2 regions of the Microbacterium sp. NPDC078814 genome follow, and region 1 is predicted to be linked to the other one. Evidence: predicted binding sites of a transcription regulator. Region 1 holds the regulator's gene; the other holds the start of a gene.
What was found. The regulator HrcA, encoded in region 1, represses chaperone genes, less so after heat shock. The targets are predictions, from matches to a motif close to TTNGCACTCGNNNNNNNCGAGTGCNAA.

Region 1 (14,425 bases):
ATCACCGGGATCATCTCCGACCGCACCGGGGAGCGCCGCCGGCTCGCCGTGGGGGCCACGGTCGTCCAGGCGGCGTCGGGTGTGGTGATCGTGGCTCTGCCCACCTTCGAGATGACGATGATCGCCGCCGCGCTCATGGGCGTCGGCTACGGCGCCTTCTCGACCGTGGGGCTCGCGTTCGCGGCCGACCTGCTCCCGGATGAGCAGGACCACGCGCGCGACCTCGGCATCGTGAACGTCACCGCCGCCCTCGGACAGCTCATCGGGCCCGTCCTCGGGGCCGGCCTCGTCGCGCTGGCCGGCGGGTTCTGGCTCGTCTTCCTCGCGGCAGCCATCCTGTCGCTCGTCGGCGGAGCGCTCACCGCCGCCGCGCGGCCTCGGGTGCTCTCAGCCTGACGCCGTGCGCTGCTCGATCGTCGCGATCGCGAGGGAGAGGACGGCGTTGAACACCCGCGGGCGCATGGCCGTGATCAGGTGCGTGGTCCGTGGCACGACGATGAGCTCCGCCTCCGGGGCCAGGCGCCGGAACAGGGGTTCGTTAAGCCGGAGCTGATCGTACTGGCCGTTCACGAACCAGAGGGGCACCTGGATGCGGGGGACGGCGGCCGCCACATCCAGGGTGGCGAGGCTGCGCAGCGTCTGGTCCTGGATGTCGAGGGCGTACCCACCGGCGGCGAAGTCTCCGCGATTCTCCTCGGGGATCGTCGCGGCGAGCATGCGCTGCGTCAGCCACATGCCACGGTCGGGCAGGGAGTCGACCGCCCGGGCGAACAGGCGGTACGCGCGCAGCCCGGCGCCGCGGGGAAGCGAGGTGCATGCGGCGGCGACGAGTCCGTCGACGGGCGGAGGCTCAGCGCCACCGGTGTACGCGAGCGAGAGCAGCCCGCCCATGGAGTGGCCGACCAGCAGCACGGGGCCCGTCTCGGCCGCGGCGCGGACGGCCGCATCGATCGTGTGCAGCGCCTCGTGGAGGGTGAAGTCCTCGTCCATCCGGCTGCCGTGGCCGGGGAGGTCGACGGCGGTGACGGGGAGCCCGCGTGCCCCCAGGTACTCGATCTGCGACCGCCACATGGTGGCCGACGTGCGGATGCCGTGCACGAGGACGGTCTGGACGGTCACGCCTTCAGCATAAGGAAAGCGGGGCCGGTGGATGGACCACCGACCCCGCTTCGACACGAGGTGTCAGAGGATGTTACTTCTCCCAGCCGACGTTCTCGACCGGCGTGACGCCGAACAGGTCGAGACCGACGTAGGGCTCCGGCGTGAGGTTCGCCAGGCCGTTCTTGACCACGTAGATCGAGGGGCCGCTGTACAGCGGGATGAGGCCCCAGGTCTGCTCGATGATCTTCGGCTCGAGGTCCATCGCCGCGGTGGTCCAGGACTCCGCGTCCTTCTGGCTCTCGACCTCGTCGGCGATCTGCTGGTCGATCTCCTCCGTGCCGGTCGCCGACAGGTTCAGACCGCTGTCGGAGCAGTAGAGCTGGCAGAACCAGGCCGGGCCGAACGGGTCGGAGTCGGTGAAGCGGAGCGAGACGACGTCCCAGTTCTTCGTGGTGAAGTCGCTGGAGAAGTCGGCGGAGGCACGGACATCGATCTTGAGGTCGATGCCGATCTCCTTCTGCTGCGCCTGCAGCGACTTCGCGAGGGCCTCGATGGTCGGGTCCTCACCGAAGATCGGGAAGGTGACGGAGAGCTTCTCGCCGTCCTTCTCGCGGATGCCGTCCTCGCCCTCGGTCCAGCCGGCGTCGTCGAGGAGCTTCTTGGCGCCCTCGACGTCGTGCTTCAGACCGGCTTCGGCGAACGAGTCCTTGTAGCCGTCCTGGAACGAGTACAGGTTGAGCGAACCGGCGACCGGCTCCTCGTAGCCGAGGCCGTTCCACGCGATCTGCTTCTGCTGGTCGACGTTCACGCCGAGGAAGAACGCCTTGCGCACGTCGATGTCCTCGAACTGCGGCTTGTCGGCGTCGACGAGCAGGACCGTCTTGGCGGTCTGCTGCGCACGGCGGACGACGGTGTCGTCCACTTCCTGGACCTGCTTCAGGCGGTCGTTGGTGTTGGCGCCCACCATGTCGATCTCGCCGTTCTTGAAGGCGTTGATCGAGGCGTCGGGCTCCATGGCCGTGAAGGTGACCGTGTCGAGCAGCGGCGCGTTGCCCCACCACTCGGGGTTCGGCTTGAACGAGACGAAGCCGCCGTTCGCGTCAAACGTGTCGACGGTGTACGGGCCGGCGCCCCACTCGGGGTGCATGTTGCCGATGAAGGCCTCGTTGAACACGGCCGGGTCGGCGATGTCCGGGTGCAGGACGCCACCCGTGAGGAACGCCATGGACGGCCAGGCGTAGATGCCGTCGAACGTCACGACGGCGGTCTTCGCGGTGTCACCCTGCTCGACGGTCTTGATCTGCTTGTAGCCGTCGGTCGCGTTCGGGTTGAAGCCCTCGTCGTAGGAGCGGTTGGCCTTCCACGTGGCGTCGACGGACGTCCAGTCCATGTCGGTGCCGTCGTTGAAGTGCGCCTCGTCCTTGAACGTGAAGGTGATGGTCGTGTTGCCATCCTCCTCGCCGATCTCGTACGCGTCGAGGTAGGCGTCGTTCTTCGTGACCTCGCCCTCCGGCGAGACCAGGAGGATCTGCGGCATGTACCACGACCACAGGCGAGCGGTGTCAGCACTGGCATCGCTGTTGAAGCCGTTCAGCTGCTCCGGGATCTCGTTGATGGGGAAGTTGACCTCGCCACCTTCCTGGAGGTTGCTGCGGTCCTGCGGGTTGTAGTCGGCGGTCTTGGTCTCGACCTTCTCGCCGTTGTCCCCGCCACCGGTGTTCCCGGAACCGCTCGCGCAGCCCGCGAGGGCGAGTGCGAGGGCGCCGCCGACCGCGACCGCCCCCAGCAACTTCTTGTTCTTCATGGTGCTCCTTTCGCCTTTCGGCGTTTCATAAAGGGAAGACTAGTTCGCGCTGTATCCCGGAACACGGCGCTGCGGTGAATGCCGCCTAACCGTTATCGGACGGTGACCAGGAACGCGCGCATGGGATCCGGGTCAGACCGTCGCGGGCTTCGTCGACATCGTCTCGGCGTCGAAGACCACCCGCTCGCGGGTGCGCTCGATGTCGGGATCCGGCACGGGGATCGCCGACAGCAGCGCCTTCGTGTACGGGTGCTGCGGGTCGTCGAAGACCTGGTCGACGTCGCCGTGCTCCACGAACTCGCCGAGGTACATCACGGCCACGCGGTCGGCGATGTGACGCACCACCGAGAGGTCGTGCGCGACGAAGAGGTACGACAGCCCGAGCTTGGTCTTGAGCTCGTCGAGCAGGTTGATGACGCCGGCCTGGATCGACACGTCGAGCGCGGACACCGGCTCGTCGAGCACGACGATCTTGGGGTTCGTCGACAGGGCCCGGGCGATGCCGATGCGCTGCCGCTGACCACCCGAGAACGCCTGCGGGAAGCGGTCGCTGTGCGCGGGGTTGAGCCCGACGAGGTCCATGAGCTCGTCCACCCGCCGGTGCGCCTCCTCCTTCGGCGTGCCGATCGCGAAGAGCGGCTCCGAGATGATGTCGGCCACCGTCATGCGCGGATCGAGGGCTCCCATCGGGTCCTGGAAGACGATCTGGATGTCGCGGCGCAGGGCGCGCTCGACCTTGCGGCTGTGGATGTCGTTGACGCTGGTGCCGGCGATGACGATGTCGCCGTCGGTCTGCTTGACCATGTCCATGATCTGCAGCAGCGTCGTCGTCTTGCCCGAGCCCGACTCGCCGACGATGGCCATCGTCTCGCCCTCGCGCACGTCGAAGCTGATGCCCTTGATCGCCTGGACCTCGCCGACCTTGCGCTTCAGGAACGCGCCCTTGACCAACGGGAACGTCTTGCGGAGGTTCTTCACCTCGAGCGTGATCGGCCGCTCCTCGCGGGGCGTCCGTGTGAGGTCGCTCTCCGGGACGGGGCGGACGGGGTAGACGGGCAGGCCCCCGAGGAGGCCGCCGTCCTCGATCTCGTGCGCGCGGATGCAGGCGGCCTGGTGCAGGTCGCCCGAGCCCGTCGGCACGGGGAGCAGTTCCGGCTCCTTGGCGCGGCAGGCGTCCATGACGATCGGGCAGCGGTCGGCGAACGGGCAGGCGTCCGGCAGGTTGATGAGCAGCGGCGGGTTGCCCTTGATGGGGGTCAGCGGCTCCTTCTCGGCCTTGTCCACGCGGGGGATGGCGCCGAGCAGGCCGATCGAGTACGGCATGCGGGTCTTGTGGAACAGCTCGCGCACGGGCGCGTGCTCCACGGGCTTGCCGGCGTACATCACGAGCACGTCGTCGGCGGTGCGGGCGACCACGCCCATGTCGTGCGTGATCATGATCACCGCGGCGCCGGTCTCGTCCTGCGCCTTCTCGATGAGGTCGAGGATCTGCGCCTGGATGGTGACGTCGAGGGCCGTGGTGGGCTCGTCGCAGATGATGAGCTTCGGATCGTTGGCCATCGCGATGGCGATGACGACGCGCTGCCGCATGCCTCCGGAGAACTCGTGCGGGAAGGACTTCATCCGGCGCTCGGGCTCGGTGATGCCGACGAGCTTGAGCAGCTCGACGGAGCGGTCCCAGGCGTCCTTCTTGGACAGGCCGCGGTGGACCGTGAGGGCCTCGATGAGCTGATCGCCGACCGTGTAGACCGGCGTGAGCGAGGTCAGCGGGTCCTGGAAGACCATCGACATGCCGTTGCCGCGGATGACCGACAGCTGCTTGTCGCTCATGCCGACGAGCTCCTGCCCGTCGTACATGATCGATCCGGTGACCTTGGCGTTCTCGTCGAGGAGACCCATGATCGCGAGCGAGGTCACGGACTTGCCGGAACCGGATTCGCCGACGATGCCGAGGGTCTTGCCGGCTTCGAGGTCGAAGGAGACGCCGCGGACGGCGTCGACACGGCCGGCCTCGGAGGCGAAGCTGACCTTGAGGTCGCGGACGGAGAGGACGTTGGTCATGCGCGGCCTCCAGCAGCCGAGGTGGGATCGAGGGCGTCGCGCAGGCCGTCGGCGATGAGCGCCATCGACACGGTGAGCAGGGTCAGCGCCGCCGCCGGGAAGTAGAACAGCCAGGGCGCCGTGGTCAGCGAGCTCGAGCCGGCGCCGATGAGGGCACCGAGCGACACGTCGGGGATCTTGACGCCGAAGCCGAGGAAGGACAGGCCCGTCTCCGTCACCACGGCGTTGACGACGCCGAGGGTGAAGTTGATGACGAGGAGCGAGCCGATGTTGGGCAGGAGGTGGCGGAGCACGATGCGCATGCCGCCGACGCCCATGTAGCGGGAGGCGCTGACGTACTCGCGCTCGCGCAGCGACAGGGCCATCGTCCAGATGACGCGGGCGGGGAAGTACCACCCGATCACGAAGATCATGATGAGGGCGATGACGCGCCAGTCACCGCCGGCCTTGTTCGAGATCATCGCGAGGATGAGGAAGCTCGGGATCACCATCATGAAGTGGATGACCAGGAGCGAGATGCGCTCGGTCCAGCCGCCGAAGTAGGCCGCGGCCGTGCCGACGAGCGCGGACACGATCGTGACGCCGACGGAGACGGTGATGGCGATCATGAGCGACCGCTGCAAGCCGACGGCGACCTGGGCGAAGAGGTCGTTTCCGGCGTTGTTCGTGCCGAACCAGTGCTCCGCGGACGGGGGAGTGCTGAGGTTCAGGAAGTCGAGCTCGATGTGGTCGTACCGGGCGATGAAGGGCCCGACGATGGCGAACAGCACGAGGACGACGAAGATCACGAGGCCGATGAGGGCTCCGCGGTTCCGGGAGAAGCGTCGCCAGTACAGCGTCCACTTCGACAGCCGCTTGGTGGCGACGCGGGTGGTCTCGGGGCCGGCGGTCTCCGGCTCCGGGTGGATGGTCGGGTCGAGCATGTCGGTGCTCATGTCAGCTCACTCTCACGCGCGGGTCGAGGACGACGACGGCGATGTCGGCGAGGATGGCGCCGATCGCCGTGAGGACCGCACCGAAGGCGGCGATCGCGACGGTTCCGTGGATGTCGTTCTTGGTGATGGTCTCGATGAAGTACCGGCCCATGCCGTTCCACGCGAAGATCGTCTCGGTCAGGACCGCTCCGGTGAAGATCGCGGGGATCGTGAAGGCGACCTGCGTGGCGACGGGGATGAGCGACGTCCGGAGCGCGTGCTTGCGGATGGCCTGCTGCTTGGTCAGGCCCTTCGCGCGGGCCGTGCGGACGTAATCGGCGTTGATGTTGTCCAGCAGGAGCGACCGCTGCAGGAAGTGGATGCTCGCGTACCCGGTGAGCACCAGCGCGATCGTCGGCAGCGTCAGGTGTTGCAGCACGTCTATGAGGGTGGGGAAGAAGCCCTCGACCCCTTGGCTGGCGTTACCGGTCACGTAGAAGATGCGGGTGCCGGTGGCGTTGTTCAGGCCGATCGCGAGCAGGACGATCGCGAACGCCGCGACGACGATCGGGATGTTCAGGGTGATGATGCTCGTCGCCTGGCCGATGCGGTCGGCGAGCTTGTACTGCCGAGACGCGGTGTACACGCCGAGCGCGATGCCGAGGACCGTCGTGAGGATCGTCGCGCCGAGGACGAGCTCCGCGCTGACCCACATGCGGTAGGCGACCTGCTCGTTGACGGATCCGCCCGTCGGGCTCACGCCCCAGTCCCAGCGGAGCAGGATGCCGGTGAGCCACGTCCACCACCGCTCGATGAGCGGGACGGTGTCGCTCAGGTTGCGGGGAGCGAGGGTGTTCACGATCTGCTCTTCGGTGAGCGGAGGGCGACGACCCACGTAGTTGCTGCGCGGATCGAGGAAGCCCCACGCGAGGAAGTAGGTGAGGTTCGTCGCGACCACGATCATGAGCAGCCAGCCGAGGGCACGGCGCGCGAGGTACTTGATCAAGGGGGATTTGTCTTTCTCTTCTCCAGACGCGCTCGGGGTCTGCCGACGCAACGCTGAGCCGGGCGGATGATCGGGTTTCATCCGCCGTTCCGCGCGACGCGACAGCCCTCACGGAGTCTGTGACGGAGTCGTATCGCTTACGGGATCCGGTGTCACGGATTGATCCCGGGCAACTTCGGGAGACTATCACCGATACGCACGAATGGGGATTATGAGGACCCTCACCGTAGAATCGACGGGACATGTCCCCACGCGCTCTCACCCCGCTTCAGCCTGCCGCGACGCCGGCTGCGCAGATCCGTAACTTCTGCATCATCGCCCACATCGACCACGGCAAGTCGACCCTGGCCGACCGCATGCTCCAGATCACCGGCGTGGTCGCGGAGCGGGACATGCGCGCCCAGTACCTCGACCGGATGGACATCGAGCGGGAGCGCGGCATCACGATCAAGAGCCAGGCGGTGCGGATGCCGTGGGCTCTGGGGCAGGCACAGGGCCCGGACGAGGTCTTCGCGCTCAACATGATCGACACCCCCGGTCACGTCGACTTCACGTATGAGGTGTCCCGGTCGCTGGCCGCGTGCGAGGGTGCCATCCTCCTCGTCGACGCCGCGCAGGGCATCGAGGCCCAGACGCTGGCCAACCTCTACCTCGCGCTGGAGAACGACCTCCACATCATCCCCGTCCTCAACAAGATCGACCTCCCCGCCGCAGACCCCGAGAAGTACGCGAAGGAGCTCGCCTCGCTCATCGGCGGCAAGCCGGAGGACGTGCTGCGCGTGTCCGGGAAGACGGGAATGGGGGTCGAGGATCTGCTCGACCGGATCGTCGAGGAGATCCCGGCTCCGGTGGGGGATGCGGACGCACCCGCGCGGGCGATGATCTTCGACTCCGTGTACGACGCCTACCGCGGCGTCGTCACCTACGTGCGGATGGTCGACGGCAGCCTCTCGCCCCGCGAGCGCATCCAGATGATGTCCACCGGCGCGAACCACGAGGCCCTCGAGGTCGGGGTGTCGAGCCCGGAGCCCACCCCGACCAAGGGTCTCGGCGTCGGCGAGGTGGGCTACCTCATCACCGGCGTGAAAGACGTGCGGCAGTCGAAGGTCGGCGACACGATCACGAACGCGCGCAAGCCCGCGGCGGAGGCGCTTCCCGGCTACACGGACCCGAAGCCGATGGTCTTCTCGGGCATCTACCCGATCGACGGCAGCGACTACGCGGAACTGCGCGAGGCGCTGGACAAGCTCAAGCTCTCCGACGCCTCGCTGCAGTACGAGCCGGAGACCTCCGTGGCGCTCGGCTTCGGGTTCCGCTGCGGCTTCCTCGGCCTGCTGCACCTGGAGATCGTGACCGAGCGCCTCTCGCGCGAGTTCGGCCTCGACCTCATCACCACCGCCCCGAGCGTGATCTACGAGGTCGTGACGAGCGACACCGGCGAGACGGTGACCGTGACGAACCCGAGCGAGTACCCCGACGGCCGTATCGGCTCGGTGTCCGAGCCGATGGTGAAGGCGGCGATCCTGCTTCCCAAGGACTACGTCGGCACCGTCATGGAGCTGTGCCAGTCACGGCGCGGCACGCTGCTGGGCATGGAGTACTTCTCCGAGGAGCGCGTCGAGCTGCGCTACAACATGCCCCTCGGTGAGATCGTGTTCGACTTCTTCGACCAGCTCAAGTCCAAGACGCAGGGCTACGCCTCCCTGGACTACGAGCCGTCGGGGCAGCAGGAGGCCGACCTGGTCAAGGTCGACATCCTCCTGCAGGGGGAGAAGGTCGACGCGTTCAGCTCGATCGTGCACCGGGACAAGGCCTACGCCTACGGCACGATGATGGCGGAGCGGCTGCGCAAGCTCATCCCTCGCCAGCAGTTCGAGGTGCCGATCCAGGCCGCGATCGGTGCGCGCATCATCGCCCGGGAGACGATCCGCGCGATCCGCAAGGACGTGCTCGCCAAGTGCTACGGCGGTGACATCACCCGCAAGCGCAAGCTCCTCGAGAAGCAGAAGGAGGGCAAGAAGCGCATGAAGATGGTGGGCCGCGTCGAGGTTCCGCAGGAGGCGTTCATCGCCGCGCTCTCCGGCGACGTCGAGACCAAGGACAAGAAGTAGCCCACCCCGCTGGTCGCTGAGCCCGCCGAAGCGGTCAGCCGTCGTTGGGGCGCTGAGCCTGTCGAAGCGGTCAGTCCGCGTTGGGTCGCTGAGCCTGTCGAAGCGGTCAGCCGTCGTTGGGTCGCTGAGCCTGTCGAAGCGCACCGTACGACCTCGACAACGACGGAAGGTCCTTCCACCGACTCTCGATCAACGCAATCTTCTTCCGACGACTCCATCCCTGGATCTGCTTCTCCCGGAAGAAGGCCGCGTCGACGGTGTCGAAGTGCTCCGCGTAGACCAGCTCCGCAGGCCTGCGTCTCCGGGTGAAGTTCGCGGCGAACGGGTCGTCGTGGTTGTGCTCCCAGACGCGGGCTTCGAGGTCGCCGTTCGTGCTGCCGGTGTAGAAGCTGCCGTCACGGCATTCGAGGATGTAGGTCCATGGCATCGGGCCATCCTGGCCGAGGAGTGTGTGGGTTTCCCGGGGCGTGGGGGATCCCTTCGACAAGCTCAGGGACCCAGCGTTGTGGAGGAGCCCTTCGACAGGCTCAGGGACCCAGCATCAGGGGCCCAGCCCTCCCGGGGATGTGACGGCGTGCGGCGCGGGGGGTGTTCGCTCAGGGAACCCGAAGTAGGCTGGATCTCATGCGGCGCGGGACTTTCCGAGACGACACGGTGGACTATGCGGCCGTGGGTGCGACCCACGCCCCCGATCTGATGCAGTACCCGCCGGAGCGCAGCATCCCGGCGGAGGAATACTGGCGGATCGGCAGCGGCGAGGAGCGTTTCCAGACGGCCGGCGAAGCCCTGCTGTCGTGGACGGCGCAGCGTGCGGCCGGGCTGTCCGTGGAAGACGTCCGCCCTGCTCCCGGCCCCGCCTATGCGGGCGTGAGCTTCGACGCCGAGGGCAATCCCATCGCGCCGAGCAAGCGGGATGTGGAGCCGCGCTACGACGCCGAGGGGATGCCCTTCGTGGGCGCGGGCATGACGCTCCACCTCCGCGGTCGCGTCGGCGGCATGCGCGCCGACTCCGAGCTCCGTGTGATCTCGGTCACCGAGGAGACCCGGCGGATCGGTTTCGTGCTGGGCACGGTCGGGGGCTCCGTCGTGAGCGGCGAGGAGTCGTTCGACGTGGACTGGCGCGAGGACAACGACGAGGTCTGGTTCACGGTCCGGGCTTTCGACGCCCCGAACACGCTGCTCTATCGGCTCGTCCCCGCCCTGATGAAGCGCCGCCGTCGCGAGCTGTTCGCGCGCTACCTCCGCGCGATCTCCCCGCTCTACGCGACTCCGGTGTGATGGCGGGACCACTTCCGCTCGGGGATCCGGCGCCCGCGGACGGGCGACTCCCCGCCGACCTCCCGATCTCCGCCGAGACGCCGTTCTCCGCCTACCTGCACATCCCGTTCTGCCGCGTGCGCTGCGGCTACTGCGACTTCAACACGTACACGTCCGGTGAGCTCCGCGGGGCGAAGCAGGAGGACTACAGGTCCACCCTCATCGGCGAGATCGCCCTCGCGCGTACGGTGCTGGACGAGGCCGGAGCGCTGCGCCCGATGAACACGGTGTTCTTCGGCGGCGGCACGCCCACGCTGCTTCCCGCGGGGGACCTCGCCCGCATGCTGGGAGCGGCCACCGCGGCGTTCGGTCTCGCACCGGGCGCGGAGGTCACGGTCGAGGCCAACCCCGACACCGTGACCCCGGAGGTCGCGCGCATCCTCGCCGAGGCGGGGGTCACGAGGCTGTCCATCGGCATGCAGTCCGCCGTCCCGCACGTCCTCGCCGCGCTCGACCGGACGCACCGGCCCGAGAACGTCCGCACCGCCGTCGCCGCGGCGAAGGAGGCAGGACTCGCAGTCAGCGTCGACCTCATCTACGGCGCACCGGGGGAGAGCCTCGCCGACTGGGAGGCCTCGCTCGACGCCGCCCTCGCCCTGGAGTCCGACCACGTCTCCGCGTATGCCCTCATCATCGAGGACGGCACGAAGCTCGCGCGACAGATCCGTCGCGGTGAGGTGCCGACCCCGGACGACGACCTGCAGGCGGACATGTACGAGCTGGCGGACGAGCGCCTCGCCGCCGCCGGGTTCGAGTGGTACGAGGTCAGCAACTGGGCCCGCAGCGAGGGGCAGCGGTCGCGGCACAACCTCGCGTACTGGCGGGGGAGCGACTGGTGGGGCTTCGGCCCCGGCGCCCACAGCCACGTCGCCGGACTCCGGTGGTGGAACGTCAAGCACCCGGCGGCCTACGCGCAGCGGCTGGCCGCCTCGTCCTCGCCGGCGGCCGGACGCGAGCGTCCGGACCCGGAGGCGCGGACCCTGGAGCGCATCCTCCTCCTCAGCCGCATCCGTGAGGGGATCGCGGTGACCGACGTCCCGGAGCAGAACAGGGACCGCATCGCCGGCCTCATCGCCGACGGTCTCATCGATGCGCCGGCGGCGATCCGCGGGCGCGTGCAGCTCACGCTCCGCGGCCGCCTCCTCGCCGACGCCGTCGTGCGCGAACTGACGGATTGAGCGGCTCCACCGGCGCTGCCCCGCCTTCGGAGATCTCCCGGTCGCAGGAGGTAGGATTGGCACTCAGGGCAGCAGAGTGCCAGCATCCGGTCGGCGGGAAGGGGAAGCCATGGTCACAGAGCGAGGGCTGCAGGTCCTCCGCGCGATCGTGCAGGACTACGTCGAGACGCACGAGCCCGTGGGCAGCCGTTCCATCGTCGACCGGCACTCGTTCGGGGTCTCGGCCGCGACCATCCGCAACGACATGGCGCAGCTGGAGGACGAGGAGCTGATCACGGCTCCGCACACGTCGTCCGGGCGCGTCCCCACGGACAAGGGCTACCGGGTGTTCGTCAATCACCTCGCCCAGCTCCGTCCTCTCTCCACCGCTCAGCGTTCCGCCATCGAGTCGTTCCTCGCCGACCCGGCCGACCTCGACGACCTGATGGTCCGGACCGTCCGCGTCCTCACGCAGCTCACCGGCCAGGTCGCGTTGGCGCAGTATCCGTCGTTCGCGCGGGCGCACGTGACCCACGTGGAGCTCGTGACGCTGGCCCCGAACCGGCTCCTCACGGTCCTGGTGACGGACGCCGGTGGGGTGTCGCAGCGGATCACCGCTCTGCCGGACGCGATCGACGAGGCCGACCTCGCCGTGCTGCGCGCGCGGCTGTCCGCCCTCATCACGGGGCAGGCGATCGCGGCGGCCTCCGACCGGCTTCAGGCGCTGCTCGCCACGGAGGAGACGCCGCAGGATCGCGTGCTCCGCACCCTCGCCGGCGTCGTGATCGACGAACTCGGCGGCTTCCGGCAGGAGCGGCTCGTGATGGCCGGAGCGGCGACCCTGGCGCGGCGCGAACAGGACTTCCGCGGCAGCATCCACCCCCTCCTCGAGGCCATCGAGGAGCAGGTCACGCTGCTGCGGCTGATGAGCGAGATGGTGCCGGACGAGCACGGCCTCGCGGCGAGCATCGGCACCGAGAACGCCTCCTTCGGGCTCGGCGAGGCGTCGATCGTCGCCAGCAACTACGCGGCGCCTTCGGGGACCGCACGGGTCGGCGTCATGGGACCGACCCGGATGGACTATCCGAGCAACCTCGCGGCAGCGCGGGCGGTCGCCCGCTACCTGTCGCGCATGCTCGACGACGACGAGGCCGGCCGCTGACGCGGCCCCACGGAAATCACACGCAGAAAGGCGATTGTGGCGGACCACTACGAGGTTCTCGGGGTGTCCCGGGACGCTTCCACCGACGAGATCAAGAAGGCGTATCGGCGCCTGGCGCGGCAGCTCCACCCGGACGTGAATCCGGGGGAGGAGGCTGCGGAGAAGTTCAAGCTCGTCACGCACGCCTACGACGTGCTCAGCGACGAGGAGTCGCGCCGACGGTACGACATGGGCGGCGGTGACGGCGCGAACAACTTCGGCGGCTTCGGAGGCTTCGGCGACATCTTCGAGACGTTCTTCGGCGCGTCACAGGGTGGCGGACGCGGCGCCCGTCCGCGATCGCGGCGAGAGCGCGGTCAGGACGCGCTCGTCCGGGTCACCCTCGATCTCGGCGATGTGGTCTTCGGTGCGCACCGCGACATCGAGGTCGACACGGCCGTGCTCTGCGAGACCTGTCAGGGCTCGTGCTGCCAGGAGGGCACGTCGCCCGTCACCTGCGACATCTGCGGCGGCACGGGGCACGTGCAGCGTCAGGTGCGGAGCCTTCTCGGCAACGTCGTCACCTCCCAGCCATGTGGCACCTGCGAGGGCTACGGCACGACCATCCCGTACCCCTGCGGCACCTGTGGCGGGCAGGGACGCGTCCGCTCGCGCCGCACGGTGTCCCTCGACATCCCGGCGGGCGTCGAGACCGGACTGCGGCTGCAGCTCCCCGGCTCCGGCGAGGTCGGCCGCGCGGGCGGCCCGAACGGCGACCTCTACGTGGAGGTCACGGTCAACCCGCACCCCGCCTTCAGCCGTGACGGCGACGACCTGCTCGCCACCCTCGAGGTGTCCATGACCGACGCCATCCTCGGCACCGAGACCTCGATCGAGGGACTCGACGGGGAGGTCGACCTGGAGATCCGCGCCGGCGTGCAGTCCGGTGACGTGCTGACCATCAAGGGCCGAGGAATCACGCCGCTGCGCGGGACCCAGCGCGGCGACCTCCGCGTCGGCGTGCAGGTGGTCACCCCCACCAAGCTCGACTCCGCGCAGCGCAAGCTCATCGAGGACTTCGCCAAGAAGAACAAGGCGCCGGGCCCGCAGCTCGCGCAGTTCCAGCAGGGCCTGTTCTCCAAGCTGCGTGACCGGTTCCGCGCCCACTGATCGTGGCGCTGCACTTCCTCGTCGAATCCGCGGGTGATGCCGCGGTGGGCGGCCTCGTCTCCCTGACCGGGGCCGAGGCGAAGCATGCGGCCGTCGTCCGGCGGCTGCGCGTCGGCGAGGCCGTCACGGTCGGTGACGGTCGGGGCATCTGGCTGACGGGCGTGGCCGAAGCGGTGTCGCCGTCGCGCGTCGATGTCCGGATCAGCGCGCGCGTCGAGCACGAGCCGGCGAGCCCGCGCCTCGTGCTCGTGCAGGCGCTCGCGAAGGGCGACCGCGACGAGCTCGCCGTTCAAGCCGCGTGCGAACTGGGCGTCGATGAGATCGTGCCGTGGCAGGCGGGTCGCAGCGTGTCGCGCTGGGAGGGGCCGAAGGCGGTGAAGGGACGCGAGCGCTGGGCGACGATCGTCCGCGAGGCCGCGAAGCAGGCGCACCGTGCCTGGGTGCCCGAGGTGGCCGCCCCGGAGACGACCGCACAGCTCGCGACCCGCGCGGCGACGCAGCGCGTGCTCCTGCTCGACCCGACCGCGCCCGCGCGGCTCTCCGCCCTGGTGCCGGATGACCGTGACCTGGTGCTCGTGGTGGGTCCGGAGGGCGGGATCGCTCCGGAGGAGCTCGAGAAGCTCACCGCCGCCGGCGCCGAACG
Region 2 (14,425 bases), on a different contig from region 1:
CTGCCGATCGCCGACGTCGCCGCGAGCTTCCGGGAGGCCGTCGTCGACGTCCTCGTCACCAAGGCGCTCAACGCCTGCGCCGACCTCGGGGTGCCGCGCCTGCTGCTCGGCGGCGGCGTGATCGCGAATCGCCGGCTCCGCGAGGTCGCGCTGTCGAGGGCCGCCGAGGCCGGGGTCACCGTGCGCATCCCGCCGCTGTCCCTCTGCACGGACAACGGCGCCATGATCGCCGCGCTCGCCGCCGAGCTCATCGCATCGGGGCGTCCCGCCTCGACCCTCGGCTTCGGCGCGGACTCGACGCTGCCGGTCACGGAGATCCAGGTCGCGGAGGCGGTGCCGGCGTGACCGGGCTCGCGCAGGAACCGGAACCGGACGGGGTCGCCCCCCGCGCGCGGGTCGAGCGCGCGAGCGGGCAGGTCGAGCGCCCGGCCGGGACCGCGCGCCTTCCCGGAGCTCCGCGGGAGGGCTACACGAAGCTCCCCACGGGCCCGGTGGGCATCGAGCCCGTGGTCGTGAGCGGGCCCGACCTCGACCACGGGGAGGAGGACGCCTGGGAGCCGGCGTCCGAGCCCGTGCCCGTGGACGACACGCGGCTGGCGCCGTGGGCGCTGCTTGCGGCGATCGTCGCGCTCGGCGCATCGTTCTTCGTGGGCTGGGGGATCCCGGTCGCGGTCGTCGCCGTGATCGCCGCCATCATGTCGCTGCGCCGCCCCGTCGAGAACCGCGCGATCGCGCGCTGGGCGCTCGTGCTGGGGCTGTGCGCGACCGTGTACAGCCTCGGCTGGCTGGTCTGGGCGGGGATGCAGTTCGAGAGACTCGGCTAGGCGGGATGGCCATGACGGACGACGACGATGTCGAGGAGCGCAGGGCCCTGCAGCGCAAGGCCTTCGGCCCGGGCGGAGGCCTCACGGACGCGGAGGCCGCGCGCCTGCGACAGCTCGACGATGCCCGGCGGCGTCCGTCTCCGGGACCGAGCACGTCGGATCCGATGGCCGGCTCTGTGCAGGAGACCCGGCAGCCCGGTCCTCCGCGGTCCCGGCACTCCCTCGCCACCGTGCCGGACGACGGCGAGACTCCGACAGGAGACGACGCTCCCGTGGTGCCGGACGACGAGCCCGTGGACGACGCCACCCGGACCGACCGCCCCGCCGTTACCGAGGCGCGGCACCGTTCGCGCGGGATGCTCGCGCTCGCCGCGGTCGTCATGGTCCTCCTGGGGCTCGGCATCGGGTGGCTCGCCTTCGGCCGGACCGGCGGTGCCGCGGTCGCGCTCAGCGCCGAGCAGCAGGGGTGGCAGTCCGAACTCATCGCATCCGGGAAGTACGACCCCGGATCGGTGCGCGCCGTCGCGACGGAGGAGGGCGCGGTCGTCTGGATGGCGACACAGAACGGCGGGGCGAGCGTCTGCCTGGTCCTCGGATCGGCGGAGAGCACGACGCCGAGCTGCAACCAGCGGGAAGCCGTCCAGAAGGAAGGACTGTGGGGCGAGGTGACGACGCAGCGGGACGACGAGTACACCCGACAGGTCATGGCGCAGTTGCTCCTCACGCCCGACGGCGAACCGGCGGTGGCCGTCGGCGTCTCGGAGTACGGCTCCGGTGAGGGCAGCGGCATCACCTATGCGAACGAGGAAGAGACCCGCACGGCCGCGCGTCTGGTCGAGGACGGCTTCGACCCCCACTCGATCTGGGTCGTGGGGTACGACCGCGACGTCCCGATCTGGACGGCCTCCGAGGCCGAGACGGGGCGGCAGTGCCTCGTCTACGACGGGGCGACACCGGACGCGCCGAAAGCCTGCGAGACGACGGAGACGCTGCAGGAGCACGACGGTCGGCTGAGGTTGCAGCTGACCGACGCGGAGACCGGCGGCCTGACGACCTACGAGCTGCCGGGCGGTGGCTCCCCGTCCTTCGTGATCATCCGAGAAGGGAGCGACGTCGGTGCGGGAGGAGACTGACCGACCCCAGTCCGGAGACGACGACGCGGAGCGCCGGGCGCTGGAGCGTGCGGCATACGGCCGTGACGGCGGGCTCGACGCTGCCGCAGCCCTCCGGCTGGAGGAGCTCCAGGCGGAGCGCCGCCGCACGGCTCTGTCCGCGTCCGAGGAGCCGGCGACGTCCGCACCCCCGGACCCCGGCGGTGCGAAGGAGGTCGCGGACGCTCTCCCGGAGCCGGAGAAAGGGCCGGTCGCGGAAGACGCCGCGCCGGAGGACACGGAGGACGTCTCCGCGTCCGAGGCGCCGGCCGCGAACCGCCGCGGTCTCGTGCCGGTCCTCGTGGCGTCGGCGGCTCTCCTCGCGATCGGCGTGGGGGCCGGGTGGGCGCTGTTCGCCCCGCGACCGGACGCGTTCCCCCTGACGGAGGCGCAGGAGGACCGGCGGATCGAACTCGCCGGGGAGGACTACGATCCCGGCTCCGTCCGCCCGGTGGGAGAGGCGGAGGGGGCGCTCGCCTGGTTCGCCACACAGGACGACGGGGCCACCCGGTGCCTGATCCTCGACGTGGGCGCCGACTCCCAGTCGACCTGCCTGGCCGGGGAGGAGGTGGGGACGGGCCTGTACGCCTCGCTCCCCGTGCCGGTCTCCTCCGCGGACGACGAGGAGAGCTCCTTCTCCTTCGACAGCGTGACGGCGGTCATGCTCTTCTCCACCACGGACGAGCCGATGGTGAGCATCCAGCGCTGGGGAGGCAGCTCCACGCTCGTCGCCCAGTTCGGCGAGGCGGAGCGCGCGAGGGCGGAAGAGCTCGTCGGCGACGGCTATGACCTCAACCTCTCCGTCCTCGGGTCGTTCCGCGAGCAGCCGGTCTGGCTCGGCGACCGCAGCACGGAGAGCGGGCCCTCCCAGCGCTGCCTGATCGTCGACGCCGACGGCTCGCGCCAGTGCGCCACGATCGACGAAGCCGTCCAGTCCGGGCTCCGCGTGCAGTTGCTCGACGTCGACCAGGAGACCGGGGAGCTGCTGTCGGCATCCGTCATCGAGGTGGACTTCACGCGCTGGCAGACGCCCTATCTCACCGTGACCTCGGGCCCCGCCGTCGTCGACGCGGCGACGGGCGAGTCCTACCTCGTGACCACCGGCCCGCCCGGGGATCCGATCCGCGTCGACATCCCGGGCCGCGACCCGGAGGGCTGACACGCTCTCTCAGTCCGCGGCGGGCACCCGGTCGGCGAGGATCGCGCGGCGCTGATCGCCGAACCGGGCGAGGATCAGGGTCGCCTCGGCGTCGCCGCGCAGGGTCAGCTTGCGCCGGAAGGCCGCCGGATCGACGTCCACCCCGCGCTTCTTGATCTCGATGCGGCCGATGCCGTGGGTCTTCAAGGCCGCGTTGATCGTCTTCGGCGTGATCGGCAGCGTCTCCCGGACGCGGAAGGACTGCACGAACGGGCTCGTCAGGGCGGCGTCCGAGGTCAGGTACGCGATGCGCGGATCGAGCATCCCCGCGTCGAGGCTGCGGGCGACGTCGCCGATGAGCCGGGCCCGGATGACGGCCCCGTCCGGCTCGTGGAGGAAGGCCCCGAGCGCACGGACCGGCGCGTCCTCGGCATCCGCGGATCCGGTGAGCTCGTGCGAGCGCTCGCCGCGGATGACGAGAGCGGAGCGCCGCACCCCTTCCCTCGCGAGCTCGCGCGACCACACCACGAGCTCGACCACGCTCCCGTCGGCGCTGACCCACTGCGTCTCCGCGTCCGTGGGCAGGCGGTCGCGGTCGTGGGCGGGGCCGAGCTTGATCCCGGTGGGGCGCTGCGCGGCGACGGCGAACGCCCAGTCGAGCGACGGCGAGTAGTCGTCGGCGGAGACGCGCCGGGTCTCGCTGTGCCCGGAGGTGCGGCGGGCGGGGTCCATCCAGATCGCCTGGCCGGGGACCGGTTCTCCGAGGGCCTCCTCCGCGGTCGCGTGGCGTACTGTGGCGTCCTCCCCGAACGGGGCGAGGTTGTAGGCGGCGAAGGCCGCGGTCACCTCGTCGGCGTCCACGGCGTGCACCGCCAGTCCGGCGCCGGCGAACGCGAGGGCGTCGCCGCCGATCCCGCAGCCGAGGTCGGCGACGCTCGTGAGGCCGGCCCGGCGGATCCGCTGGGCGTGGCGGGCGGCCACTCCGAGGCGTGTGGCCTGCTCGAGGCCCGCGCGGGTGAAGAGCATGCGGGCGGCGAACGGGCCGAACTTCGCCGTGGCCTTGGCGCGCAGGTGCGCCTGGCCGACGACGGCGGAGACGAGGTCGGGGGAGTGGCCGGCGGCGCGCAGCCGGGAGACGGCTGCGGCCGCCTCGGCGGTGGAGGTGACCGGCCCGAGCGCATCGAGCAGCTCGAGGCCGGCGGGGGTCAGCAGGGCGCGCAGCTCGGACATCTCCACCCTCCCACCCTAGGACCCGGTCGCCGCCGGATCGGGGTTGGCACTCGCATTGCATGAGTGCCAGCCGACCGCCTACACTGGCATTAGCACTCTCGGGTTGAGAGTGCGAACGAGTCTTTCGTGTCAGCGTCAAGAAAGAAGAGGTAGACCGTGTCGGTTTCCATCAAGCCGCTCGAGGACCGCATCGTCATCAAGCAGGTCGAGGCCGAGCAGACCACCGCGAGTGGCCTGGTCATCCCCGACACCGCCAAGGAGAAGCCCCAGGAGGGCGAGGTCGTGGCGGTCGGCCCCGGCCGTATCGACGACAACGGCAACCGCGTTCCGCTCGACGTCGCCGTCGGCGACCGCGTGCTCTACAGCAAGTACGGCGGCACCGAGGTGAAGTTCGGCGCGGACGAGTTCCTCGTCCTGTCGGCTCGCGACGTCCTGGCGGTCGTCGTCCGCTGATCGCACACCCGGTTCCCTCCGCTCGCCGGACGGGAACCCGGTCCGCAGAGGGCCCGGATGCTTCGGCATCCGGGCCCTCTTCTGCGTCCCGAACGGCGCGTCGCCCGGCGGCGCAGGCATAGGGTTGTGCGGTGACCGTTGAGACGACCCGCGCCACCCGGACGGCGGGCGTCGCCTACGCCGGGAGCGCCTACCTGCTGTGGGGCGTCCTGCCGCTCTACTTCCTCCTGCTGCAGCCCACCGGTCCGTGGGAGGTCGTCGCCTGGCGGGTGCTGCTCTCCGTCGTCTTCTGTCTCCTGCTGCTCACGGTCACGAGGGGATGGGCCGCCTTCCTCGCGATCGTCCGGAGTCCGCGGCTGCTGGGGTGGACGGCCCTGGCCGGCCTCCTCATCTACGTCAACTGGCAGGTCTTCGTCCTCGGCACGCTGAGCGGGAACGTGGTGGAGACGGCGCTCGGCTACTTCATCAACCCCATCACGACGGTGCTGCTCGGCGTCTTCGTGCTCAAGGAGCGCATCCGCCGGCTGCAGTGGGCGGCCGTCGGGATCGCGGCCATCGCGGTCGTGGTCATCGTCGTGGCGTACGGCCACGTCCCCTGGATCGCCTTGACGCTCACGGCCTCCTTCGGCCTGTACGGGCTCATCAAGAAGAAGATCGGCCCCGCCGTCGACGCGGTGAGCGGGCTGACGCTCGAGTCGTTCTGGCTGATCCCCATCGCGGTGGTGCAGCTCGTGATCGTGGCGACGACGCCGGCCGGCCTGACCATGGGGACCGCGGGCGGGCCGCATGCCGTGCTGCTCGCGTTCGCGGGAGTGGCGACGGCCGTCCCTCTGCTGCTGTTCGCGGCCGGCACGCGTCGCGTCGATCTCGCCGTCATCGGCATGCTGCAGTTCCTCACCCCGATCCTCCAGTTCCTGATCGGGGTCGTCGTGCTGCACGAGCCGATGCCGCCGGAGCGCTGGATCGGGTTCGTCCTGGTGTGGATCGCGATCGCGGTCTTCGTCGTCGATCTGCTCCTCGCCGCACGGCGCGGCCGTCGGGACACCCCCGCCGCGGGGCTCTGATCCCGCCCGCCCACCGGCGGAAACAGCTGTCCTGGATCGTTAACGCACCGAGATACTTGCCCCTCCTGCGCGCGGGGCGCACGCCCTAGTGTTAGAGCACCCGACTGTGGTCACCATCCACGTTCGTTTACGCAAGGGAGCATCATGAACGCACTGAAGGGCTCGCGCAGCGCGAGGATCTTCGCCGGGATCGCGCTGGTCAGCGCCTCCGCCCTCATCATCGCGGGCTGCAGCAGCACGCCGAACGCGGAGCCGTCGGACGGGGGTGGCGACAAGCCCGCCGCCGACCTGACGCTCAAGCTCGGTTCGCTGCTGCCCGCCACCGGTACGCTCGCGTTCCTGGGCGCGCCGATGGAGGCCGGCGTCCAGCTCGCCGTGGATCAGATCAACGAGGCCGACGCCGGAATCACGATCGACCTCAGCACGGCCGACGAGGGCGACCTCGACAACAAGGCCTACGAGACCTCCATCACCAACCTGCGCAACGACGGCATCACCGCCATGATCGGCGCGGCGTCCTCGAGCGTCACCAAGCTCATCCTCGACGGCAACGCGGGTGCCGACATCCTGACGGTGTCCCCGTCCAACACCTCGCCGGACTTCACGGGCATCAACCCGCTGTACTTCCGCACCGCGCCGAGCGACAACCTGCAGGGCGAGGTGCTCGGCAACGAGATCGCCGAGGACGGTCACAAGACGCTGGGCATCATCTACCAGAACGACCCGTACGGCACGGGGCTGTTCGAGGCGATCAAGGCCACCTTCGAGAGCACCGGCGGCGAGGTCGTCGCCGACGCCTCGTACAACCAGGGCGACGGACAGTTCAACGCCCAGGTCTCGGAGATCGCCGCGGCCAAGCCGGATGCGGTCGCCGTCGTCTCCTACGACCAGTTCGCCACGATCGCGCCGCTGCTCGGCAACGCCGGGGTCGACACGGGGTCGCTGTACCTCGTCGACGGCAACCTCAAGGACTGGGGTGCGGACGTGTCGGTCAGCCTCGAGGGCTCGAAGGGCACCCGCGCCGGCGCCGAGCTGCCGCAGGACTTCCTCGACCAGCTGAACGCGGTCTGGACGGCCGAGGGCAACGACCCGATCGACGCCGTGACGTACTCGGCCGAGGCGTACGACGCCGTGGTGCTGATCGCTCTGGCCGCGCTGAAGGCCGGCTCGGTCGAGGGCCCGGACATCGCCGCGGAGATGATCACCGTCTCCGGTGGTGACGGCGACGGCGAGAAGTGCGACAACTACGCCGACTGCGCCGCGATCATCAACGACGGCGGCACGCCGGACTACGACGGCCTCTCCGGTGAGATCACGTTCGACGAGAACAACGACCCGAAGGGCGCTGCCATCGGCGTCTACGAGTTCGACTCCGAGAACGTCACCTCGCGCATCAAGTAACGCAGCGACGACGAAGGCCCCGGATGCTTCGGCATCCGGGGCCTTCGTCGTTCCTGGGCCGCGTCTCAGGCCGCGTCGGTCCCGAGGGTGCCGAGGTAGAGGCCGATGACCTTCGGGTCGTTCAGCAGCTCCCGGCCGGTGCCCTCGTAGGCGTCCTTGCCCTGGTCGAGCACATAGCCGCGGTCGCAGATCTGCAGGCACCGGCGGGCGTTCTGCTCGACCATGATCGTCGTGACGCCCGCCTTGTTGATGTCGGAGACGCGGATGAAGGCGTCGTCCTGTCGCACGGGGGAGAGGCCGGCGGACGGCTCGTCCAGCAGGAGCACCGAGGGGTCCATCATGAGCGCGCGCGACATGGCCACCATCTGCCGCTCACCGCCGGAGAGCGAGCCGGCCCGCTGCTTCAGGCGCTTGCCGATCTCGGCGAAGATGCTGCTGACGAACTCGAGTCGCTCCGCGAAGATCTTCGGGTTCTGGTAGAGGCCCATCTCCAGGTTCTCCTGGATGGTGAGCGAAGGAAACACATTGTTCGTCTGCGGCACGAAGGCCACACCGCGGCGCACGAGCTTGTCGGCCTTGAGACCGACGATGCTCTCACCCTTGACCGTGATGTCGCCCTCGCGGACGTTCACCATGCCGAAGATCGCCTTGAGGAGCGTCGACTTCCCGGCGCCGTTCGGGCCGATGATGCCGATGAGCTCACCCTGGCGGGCGACGAGGTTGGCGCCGTTGAGGATGTTGACTCCCGGCAGGTAGCCGGCGTGCACGTCCTTCAGCTCGACGACCACGTCGTCGGCCCGGGCGGCGCCCTCGGCGGGGGTTGCGGTGCTCATGCCTTGCCCTCCTCGGCGGCGTCCTCGGCCTCGACCTCGGCCTCGACCTCTGTCTCGATCTGCTCGCGGATGCGCTCCGCGTCGGCGTCGGAGATCACCGGGAGACGGCCGGTGACGGCGCCGAGGTCCACGTCCTGGTGGGCGCCGAGGTAGGCGTCCACCACCGCGGGGTCCTCCATGACGGTCTCCGGCGGCCCCTCGGCCACCACGCGCCCCTCGGCCATCACGACCACCCAGTCGGCGATGTGACGGACCATGTGCATGTCGTGCTCCACGAACAGGACGGTCATCCCGAGGTCCTTGAGGTCGAGGATGTGATCGAGGAGCGACTGCGTGAGGGCGGGGTTCACCCCGGCCATCGGCTCGTCGAGCATCACCAGGCTCGGGTCGCTCATGAGGGCCCTGGCCATCTCCAGCAGCTTGCGCTGCCCGCCGGAGAGCGACGCCGCGAAGTCCTGCTCCTTGGCGTCGAGCTTGAAGCGCACGAGGAGCTCGTGGGCGCGCTGCTCGATCTCCTGCTCCTGCTTGCGCCAGAGGAAGGGGAACAGCCCTGCCCAGAAACCCTCGCCGCGCTGGTCCTTCGCACCGAGCTTCATGTTCTCCAGCACGGTCAGCAACGACAGCGACTTGGTGAGCTGGAAGGTGCGCACCTGTCCCATCCGGGCGACCTTGAACGACGGGATTCCGGACAGGTTCTTGCCGTCGTAGGACCACGTGCCGCTGTTGGGCTTATCGAAGCCGCACAGGAGGTTGAACAGCGTGGTCTTGCCGGCGCCGTTGGGGCCGATGAGCGCCGTGATGGCGCCGCGCGGGATCTCGAGATGATCGACGTCGACCGCGGTGAGGCCGCCGAAGCGCCGCTGCACGGCGTCCACGACGAGGATCGGGTCGACCTTCTTGACTCCGGGGGCGGCGGGGCCCGCGGCGAGGCCGGTGGTCTTGGCGCGGGGAGCGCTCTTCGCGGGCGTGACGGCCGCGTCGTTCTCACTTGACAAAGGTCATCTCCCTCTTGTTCCCCAGGATGCCCTGCGGGCGGAACACGACGATGAGCATCAGCACGATGCCGATGAGGATGTAGCGCACCACGTCGGCCTGAGCGCTCGTCATGGGCAGGTAGCCGGCCGTGGCCATCGCGGGGAGGAGCGCGCCGAGGAAGGCGAACACCACCCAGAACAGGACGGCGCCGAGCGTGGGGCCGAACACCGTGGCCGCGCCGCCGAGGAGCAGGATCGTCCACAGGAAGAACGTCAGCGACGTCGAGTAGCTGCCGGGGATGACCGCCGACGGCAGGACGAAGACGATGCCGCCGAGCGCACCGATCACACCGCCCACCACGAGCGCCTGCATCTTGTAGGCGAAGACGTTCTTGCCGAGAGAGCGCACGGCGTCCTCGTCCTCGCGGATGCCCTTGAGCACCCGGCCCCACGGGCTGCGCATGAGCGCCCAGACCACGAGGATCGTCAGAGCGAGCGTGAGCAGACCGAACACCCGCACCCAGAGGTCGTTGGCGTTGTACGTCCACGGGCCGAAGCCATAGGTCCCCGGGGGGAACGGGTTGGCGTCGCGGAAGCTCTGGTGGTACCCGGACAGACCGCCCGCGGAGTTCGTCCAGTCCTTGAAGAGCTCGGTGACGAACATCAGGCGGACGACCTCGGCGGCTGCGATGGTCGCGATGGCGAGGTAGTCGGCGCGCAGCCGCAGGGTCGGGATGCCCAGCAGCAGGGCGAAGAGCGCGCCGCCGGTGATGCCGACGAGCACGCCCAGCCACCACGGGAATCCGAAGGTGAGGATCGAGATCGCGTAGCCGTAGCCGCCGATCGCCATGAACGCCGCCATGCCGAAGTTGAGCAGACCCGTGTACCCGAAGTGCACCGCGAGGCCGGTGGCCGCGAGCGCGTAGGCGATCGTCGTCGGGCTGAACAGGTAGGAGGCGGTGTTGCCGAAGATGCTTCCGAAGTCCATGCGTCAGCCCAACCTTTCCTTGCGTCCGAGGATGCCCTGCGGTCGCACGAGCAGGATGATGATCAGCGCGACGAGGGCGCTGGCGTACTTGAGGTCGGTCGGCACTCCGAGGAGCGTGGAGACCTCGACGGCGAGGCCGACGATGATCGAGCCGATCAGCGCGCCGATCGCGGAGCCGAGGCCGCCGAGCGTGATGGCGCAGAACATCAGCAGCAGCATCTGCATGCCCATGTCCCACTTCACGCCGGGGCGGAAGTATGCCCAGAGGATGCCGGAGATCGCGGCCAGGGTACCGGCGAGGATCCAGACGACGCGGATGACCTTGTCCACGTCGATGCCGGAGGCGGCGGCGAGCTGCGGGTTGTCCGAGATCGCCCTCGTCGCCTTCCCGGTGCGGGTGCGGGTGAGGAAGAACGCGACGCCGAGGATCACGATGATGCTCGTGGCCATGCCGATCATGTCGATGTACGACAGGGAGATCGGACCGAGGCGGATCGGCTCCGGACTCGCGCCGGGCAGCTGGTAGGTGTTGCCGCCGATGATGTACTGCAGGCCGTAGCGCAGGGCCAGCGAGAGGCCGATGCTGACGATCATGAGCTGGACGACGCCCAGACCGCGGCGGCGCAGCGGCTTCCAGATGCCGGCGTCCAGCGCCCAGCCGAGCGCCGCGCCGCCGATGACCGCGGCGATGATGCCGGCCCACAGCGGGAGCTGCCAGAAGGAGGTGACGACGAGGGTGATCACCGCGCCCCACGTCACCATCTCGCCGTGCGCGAAGTTCGACAGCCGGGTCGTGCCGTAGATGAGTGCGGCGCCCATCGAGGCGAGCCCCAGCAGGAGCCCGAAGTTCAGACCGCCCACCAGGCGCGACAGGAGCTGATCGAGGAAGGAGACGGTCACCCGCTCGCCCTCGCCGAGGAAGAGGTTGACGATCTTCGTCCCGGTGAGACCGAACTCCAGCTCGAACGAGGCGGTGGTGCCGGCGACGGGCTGGATGCCCTCGGGAAGCTGCGTCGCGTCGACGATCACGCCGTCCGGAAGCGTGGACTCGTCCACCGTGAGGGTGTACGTCTCCTTCTCCGGCACGTAGAGGCGCCACTTGCCCTCGGCGTCCGTCTCGGTCTCGGCGTCGAAGCCGTTGCCCTCGATCGTCATGACGACGCCTTCGACGGGCTCGTCGCCGTTGGTGACGACGCCGGCGAAGTAGAAGTCGGTGACCTCCTGCCCGTCGTCCGTGGTCTCGGCGGAGGCCGCTGAGGGAGGGAGCAGGAGCGATGCCGCGAGCGCCATCAGGATTCCGAAGAAGGCGAAGGCCCAAGGGCGCTTTCGCGGTCCGGCGAGTGCTGTGGGTCCCACGCAACCTCCACTGTGAGTGCTGTCTCCGCGGGCTCGGGTCGAACCGCGGGGATGGACGACGCACTTGAGCGTAATGGGCGATCGGCGAATCACCTATCGTCCCGGCCAACGGTCCGGTAACGACAGGGCCCTGGGAATGTTCTCGGGCGTGTCTCGCTTAGAATCTCCATACGGGTCACGCCCGCGCACCGGCCGACGTCGACCCCCCATTCGCACCCGGATCCGCGCCACTCGCGCAGGAGGAGATTCCATGGACCAGCACGATCCCTTCGGCTTCGTCGGACTGACCTACGATGACGTGCTGCTGCTCCCCGGGCACACCGACGTCATCCCCAGTGAGGCCGACACGTCGTCCCGGATCACCCGACGGATCTCCGTCGCGACGCCGCTGCTCTCCAGCGCGATGGACACGGTGACCGAATCCCGCATGGCGATCGCCATGGCCCGGGAGGGCGGCATCGGCATCCTGCACCGCAACCTCTCGATCGCCGACCAGGCCGCGCACGTCGACCGCGTGAAGCGCAGCGAGTCCGGCATGATCACCGACCCGATCACCACGACGCAGGACGCGACGGTGGAGGAGGTCGACGCGCTGTGCGCCAAGTACCGGATCTCCGGCCTCCCGGTCGTGGACGACGAGGGTCGCCTGGTGGGCATCATCACGAACCGCGACATGCGCTTCGTCTCCGGCTTCGAGCGTCAGAGCACGTTCGTCAAGGACGTCATGACGAGGGAGAACCTCGTCACCGCCCCCGTCGGCGTCGCCGCAGGCGAGGTCATCGCGCTGTTCGCGAAGCACCGCGTCGAGAAGCTGCCCCTCATCGACGAGGACGGCAAGCTCGCCGGCCTCATCACCATCAAGGACTTCGACAAGAGCGAGAAGTACCCGCTCGCCACCAAGGACGACCAGGGCCGCCTGCGGGTGGGCGCGGCGATCGGCTTCTTCGGCGACGCGTGGGAGCGCGCCGAGGCCCTCCGCGACGCCGGGGTGGACGTGCTCGTCGTGGACACCGCCAACGGGCAGTCGCAGGGCGTGATCGACCTCGTCAAGCGCCTCAAGGCCGACGAGTCGTTCGCCCACATCGACGTGATCGGCGGCAACGTCGCCACCCGCGAGGGCGCGCAGGCGCTCGTGGACGCGGGCGTGGACGCGGTCAAGGTGGGCGTGGGCCCCGGCTCGATCTGCACCACCCGCGTGGTCGCCGGTGTCGGCGTGCCGCAGGTCACCGCCGTCTACGAGGCCTCGCTCGCGGCGCGCCCCGCCGGCGTCCCGGTGATCGCCGACGGCGGCCTGCAGTACTCGGGCGACATCGCGAAGGCGCTCGTCGCGGGTGCCGACGCCGTGATGCTCGGCTCGCTCCTGGCCGGCACGGACGAGTCGCCGGGCGAGATCGTCTTCCAGTCGGGCAAGCAGTTCAAGCAGTACCGCGGCATGGGCTCGCTCGGCGCCATGCAGACGCGCGGCAAGCAGACGTCCTACTCGAAGGACCGCTACTTCCAGGCCGACGTGCCCAGCGACGACAAGCTGATCCCGGAGGGCATCGAGGGCCAGGTCCCCTACCGCGGCCCGCTCTCGGCCGTCGCCTACCAGCTCGTCGGCGGCCTGCGGCAGTCGATGTTCTACGTTGGCGCCCGCACCATCGAGGAGCTCAAGCAGCGCGGCAAGTTCGTGCGCATCACCTCGGCCGGGCTCAAGGAGTCGCACCCGCACGACGTGCAGATCGTCGTCGAGGCGCCGAACTACAAGAAGTGACCGCAACCCCCGCAAGGGGACGCACGAGGGGCCGGATGCGCTGCATCCGGCCCCTCGCCGTTCGCGGTGCGGTCAGCCGCAGCGGTAGGTGACGCCGCCGACGTCCCAGACCCCGGGGCCGAGCTCGGCGCACGTCCCGATCACGCCGGCCAGCACGGTCGCCAGCAGGATGATGCCGATGATCGCGAAGATCGTCAGGACGGCGCCGACGATGATGCCGGCGATCGCGATGCCCTTGGGAGCCTTCGCTTTGCCGAGCTGCACGGCGGCGATGATGCTGAGGATGAGGCCGACCGGCGGCAGCAGGAACGCCAGCACGAGGCCGATGATCGACAGCACCCGCCCCGGGGGCGACGTCGGCACGTCCTGCGCGGAGGCGGTGCCGGGCGGGGGAGCGGAGGCGGCGGGATACGGCGAGGGCGTGCTGCTGGGCGGCGGCGGGTTGTAGGGCGGCGGGGCGTCGGGCGGCGGTGCGTCGGTCATGATCTCTCCTCGGTTCCGGTCGTAGCCCAGAGCGTAGCGACGGCGGGACGGGCATGCCATCCCCCTTTCGCGGCCCGTGAGCCGCGCGTACGGTGCCGGTATGTGCCGGAACATCGTGCCTCTGAACAACCTCGAGCCCGCGGCCACCGACGAGGAGTGCCGCGAGGCTGCGCTCCAGTTCGTCCGCAAGATCTCCGGGACGACGGCGCCGTCGCGGGCGAACCGTGAGGTCTTCGATCGCGCGGTGGCCGAGATCGCCGTGGCCACGCGGCGGCTGCTCGATGATCTCGTGACCTCGGCGCCGCCCAAGAACCGCGAGGAGCAGGCGGCGAAGAGGCGGGCGCGGTCGGCGGAGCGGTACGAGGCGATCCGGCTCTACCAGGAGGAGAAGCGGGCGGCGCGCGCGGGCTGAAGCGCTGCGGGCCGGGGGTGGAGCCCTGTGCCAGAATCGACGTACCCCGCTCGACTTTCCCTGCGGCCCGGTGATGAAGGCACCGCGGTCGCACCGCCGAATCCCCTCGGCAGGGAATCTCCCCAAGGAGAGCTGTACATGGCTGAGGTCCCCCCTCGCATCCTCGTCGTCGACGACGACCACGACGTCGCCCTGCTCGTGAAGACCGTCCTGGAACGGCGTGCGGGCTGCGTCGTCGATCTCGCGGACGACGGCCGGTCGGCGCTCGAGAAGGCCGCGGCGGTGAAACCCGACGTCGTCGTCACCGACATCGAGATGCCGGGACTCAGCGGCCTGGAGCTCCTCGCGGAGCTGCGCCGCCTCAT

Region 2: the regulator HrcA is predicted to act here: its motif matches at 4,387-4,413, upstream of groES (co-chaperone GroES).

Annotation. Positions count from the first base shown of each region.
Region 1 is NZ_JBFBLT010000002.1:213,487-227,911, forward strand. It holds gene AB0300_RS04260 (MFS transporter) at 1-396, shown strand, start outside; gene AB0300_RS04265 (alpha/beta hydrolase) at 388-1,119, opposite strand; gene AB0300_RS04270 (ABC transporter family substrate-binding protein) at 1,193-2,905, opposite strand; gene AB0300_RS04275 (ABC transporter ATP-binding protein) at 3,038-4,966, opposite strand; gene AB0300_RS04280 (ABC transporter permease) at 4,963-5,901, opposite strand; gene AB0300_RS04285 (ABC transporter permease) at 5,903-6,886, opposite strand; gene lepA (translation elongation factor 4) at 7,129-8,997, shown strand; gene AB0300_RS04295 (GIY-YIG nuclease family protein) at 9,104-9,424, opposite strand; gene AB0300_RS04300 (DUF1990 family protein) at 9,622-10,275, shown strand; gene hemW (radical SAM family heme chaperone HemW) at 10,275-11,492, shown strand; gene hrcA (heat-inducible transcriptional repressor HrcA) at 11,602-12,633, shown strand; gene dnaJ (molecular chaperone DnaJ) at 12,670-13,782, shown strand; gene AB0300_RS04320 (16S rRNA (uracil(1498)-N(3))-methyltransferase) at 13,785-14,425, shown strand, end outside.
Region 2 is NZ_JBFBLT010000005.1:317,169-331,593, reverse strand. It holds gene tsaD (tRNA (adenosine(37)-N6)-threonylcarbamoyltransferase complex transferase subunit TsaD) at 1-345, shown strand, start outside; gene AB0300_RS12325 (hypothetical protein) at 342-824, shown strand; gene AB0300_RS12320 (hypothetical protein) at 836-1,957, shown strand; gene AB0300_RS12315 (hypothetical protein) at 1,941-3,134, shown strand; gene AB0300_RS12310 (class I SAM-dependent methyltransferase) at 3,144-4,349, opposite strand; gene groES (co-chaperone GroES) at 4,500-4,796, shown strand; gene rarD (EamA family transporter RarD) at 4,928-5,860, shown strand; gene AB0300_RS12295 (ABC transporter substrate-binding protein) at 6,005-7,261, shown strand; gene AB0300_RS12290 (ABC transporter ATP-binding protein) at 7,327-8,094, opposite strand; gene AB0300_RS12285 (ABC transporter ATP-binding protein) at 8,091-9,089, opposite strand; gene AB0300_RS12280 (branched-chain amino acid ABC transporter permease) at 9,079-10,056, opposite strand; gene AB0300_RS12275 (branched-chain amino acid ABC transporter permease) at 10,060-11,346, opposite strand; gene guaB (IMP dehydrogenase) at 11,663-13,165, shown strand; gene AB0300_RS12265 (hypothetical protein) at 13,238-13,648, opposite strand; gene AB0300_RS12260 (DUF2277 domain-containing protein) at 13,749-14,060, shown strand; gene AB0300_RS12255 (response regulator) at 14,199-14,425, shown strand, end outside.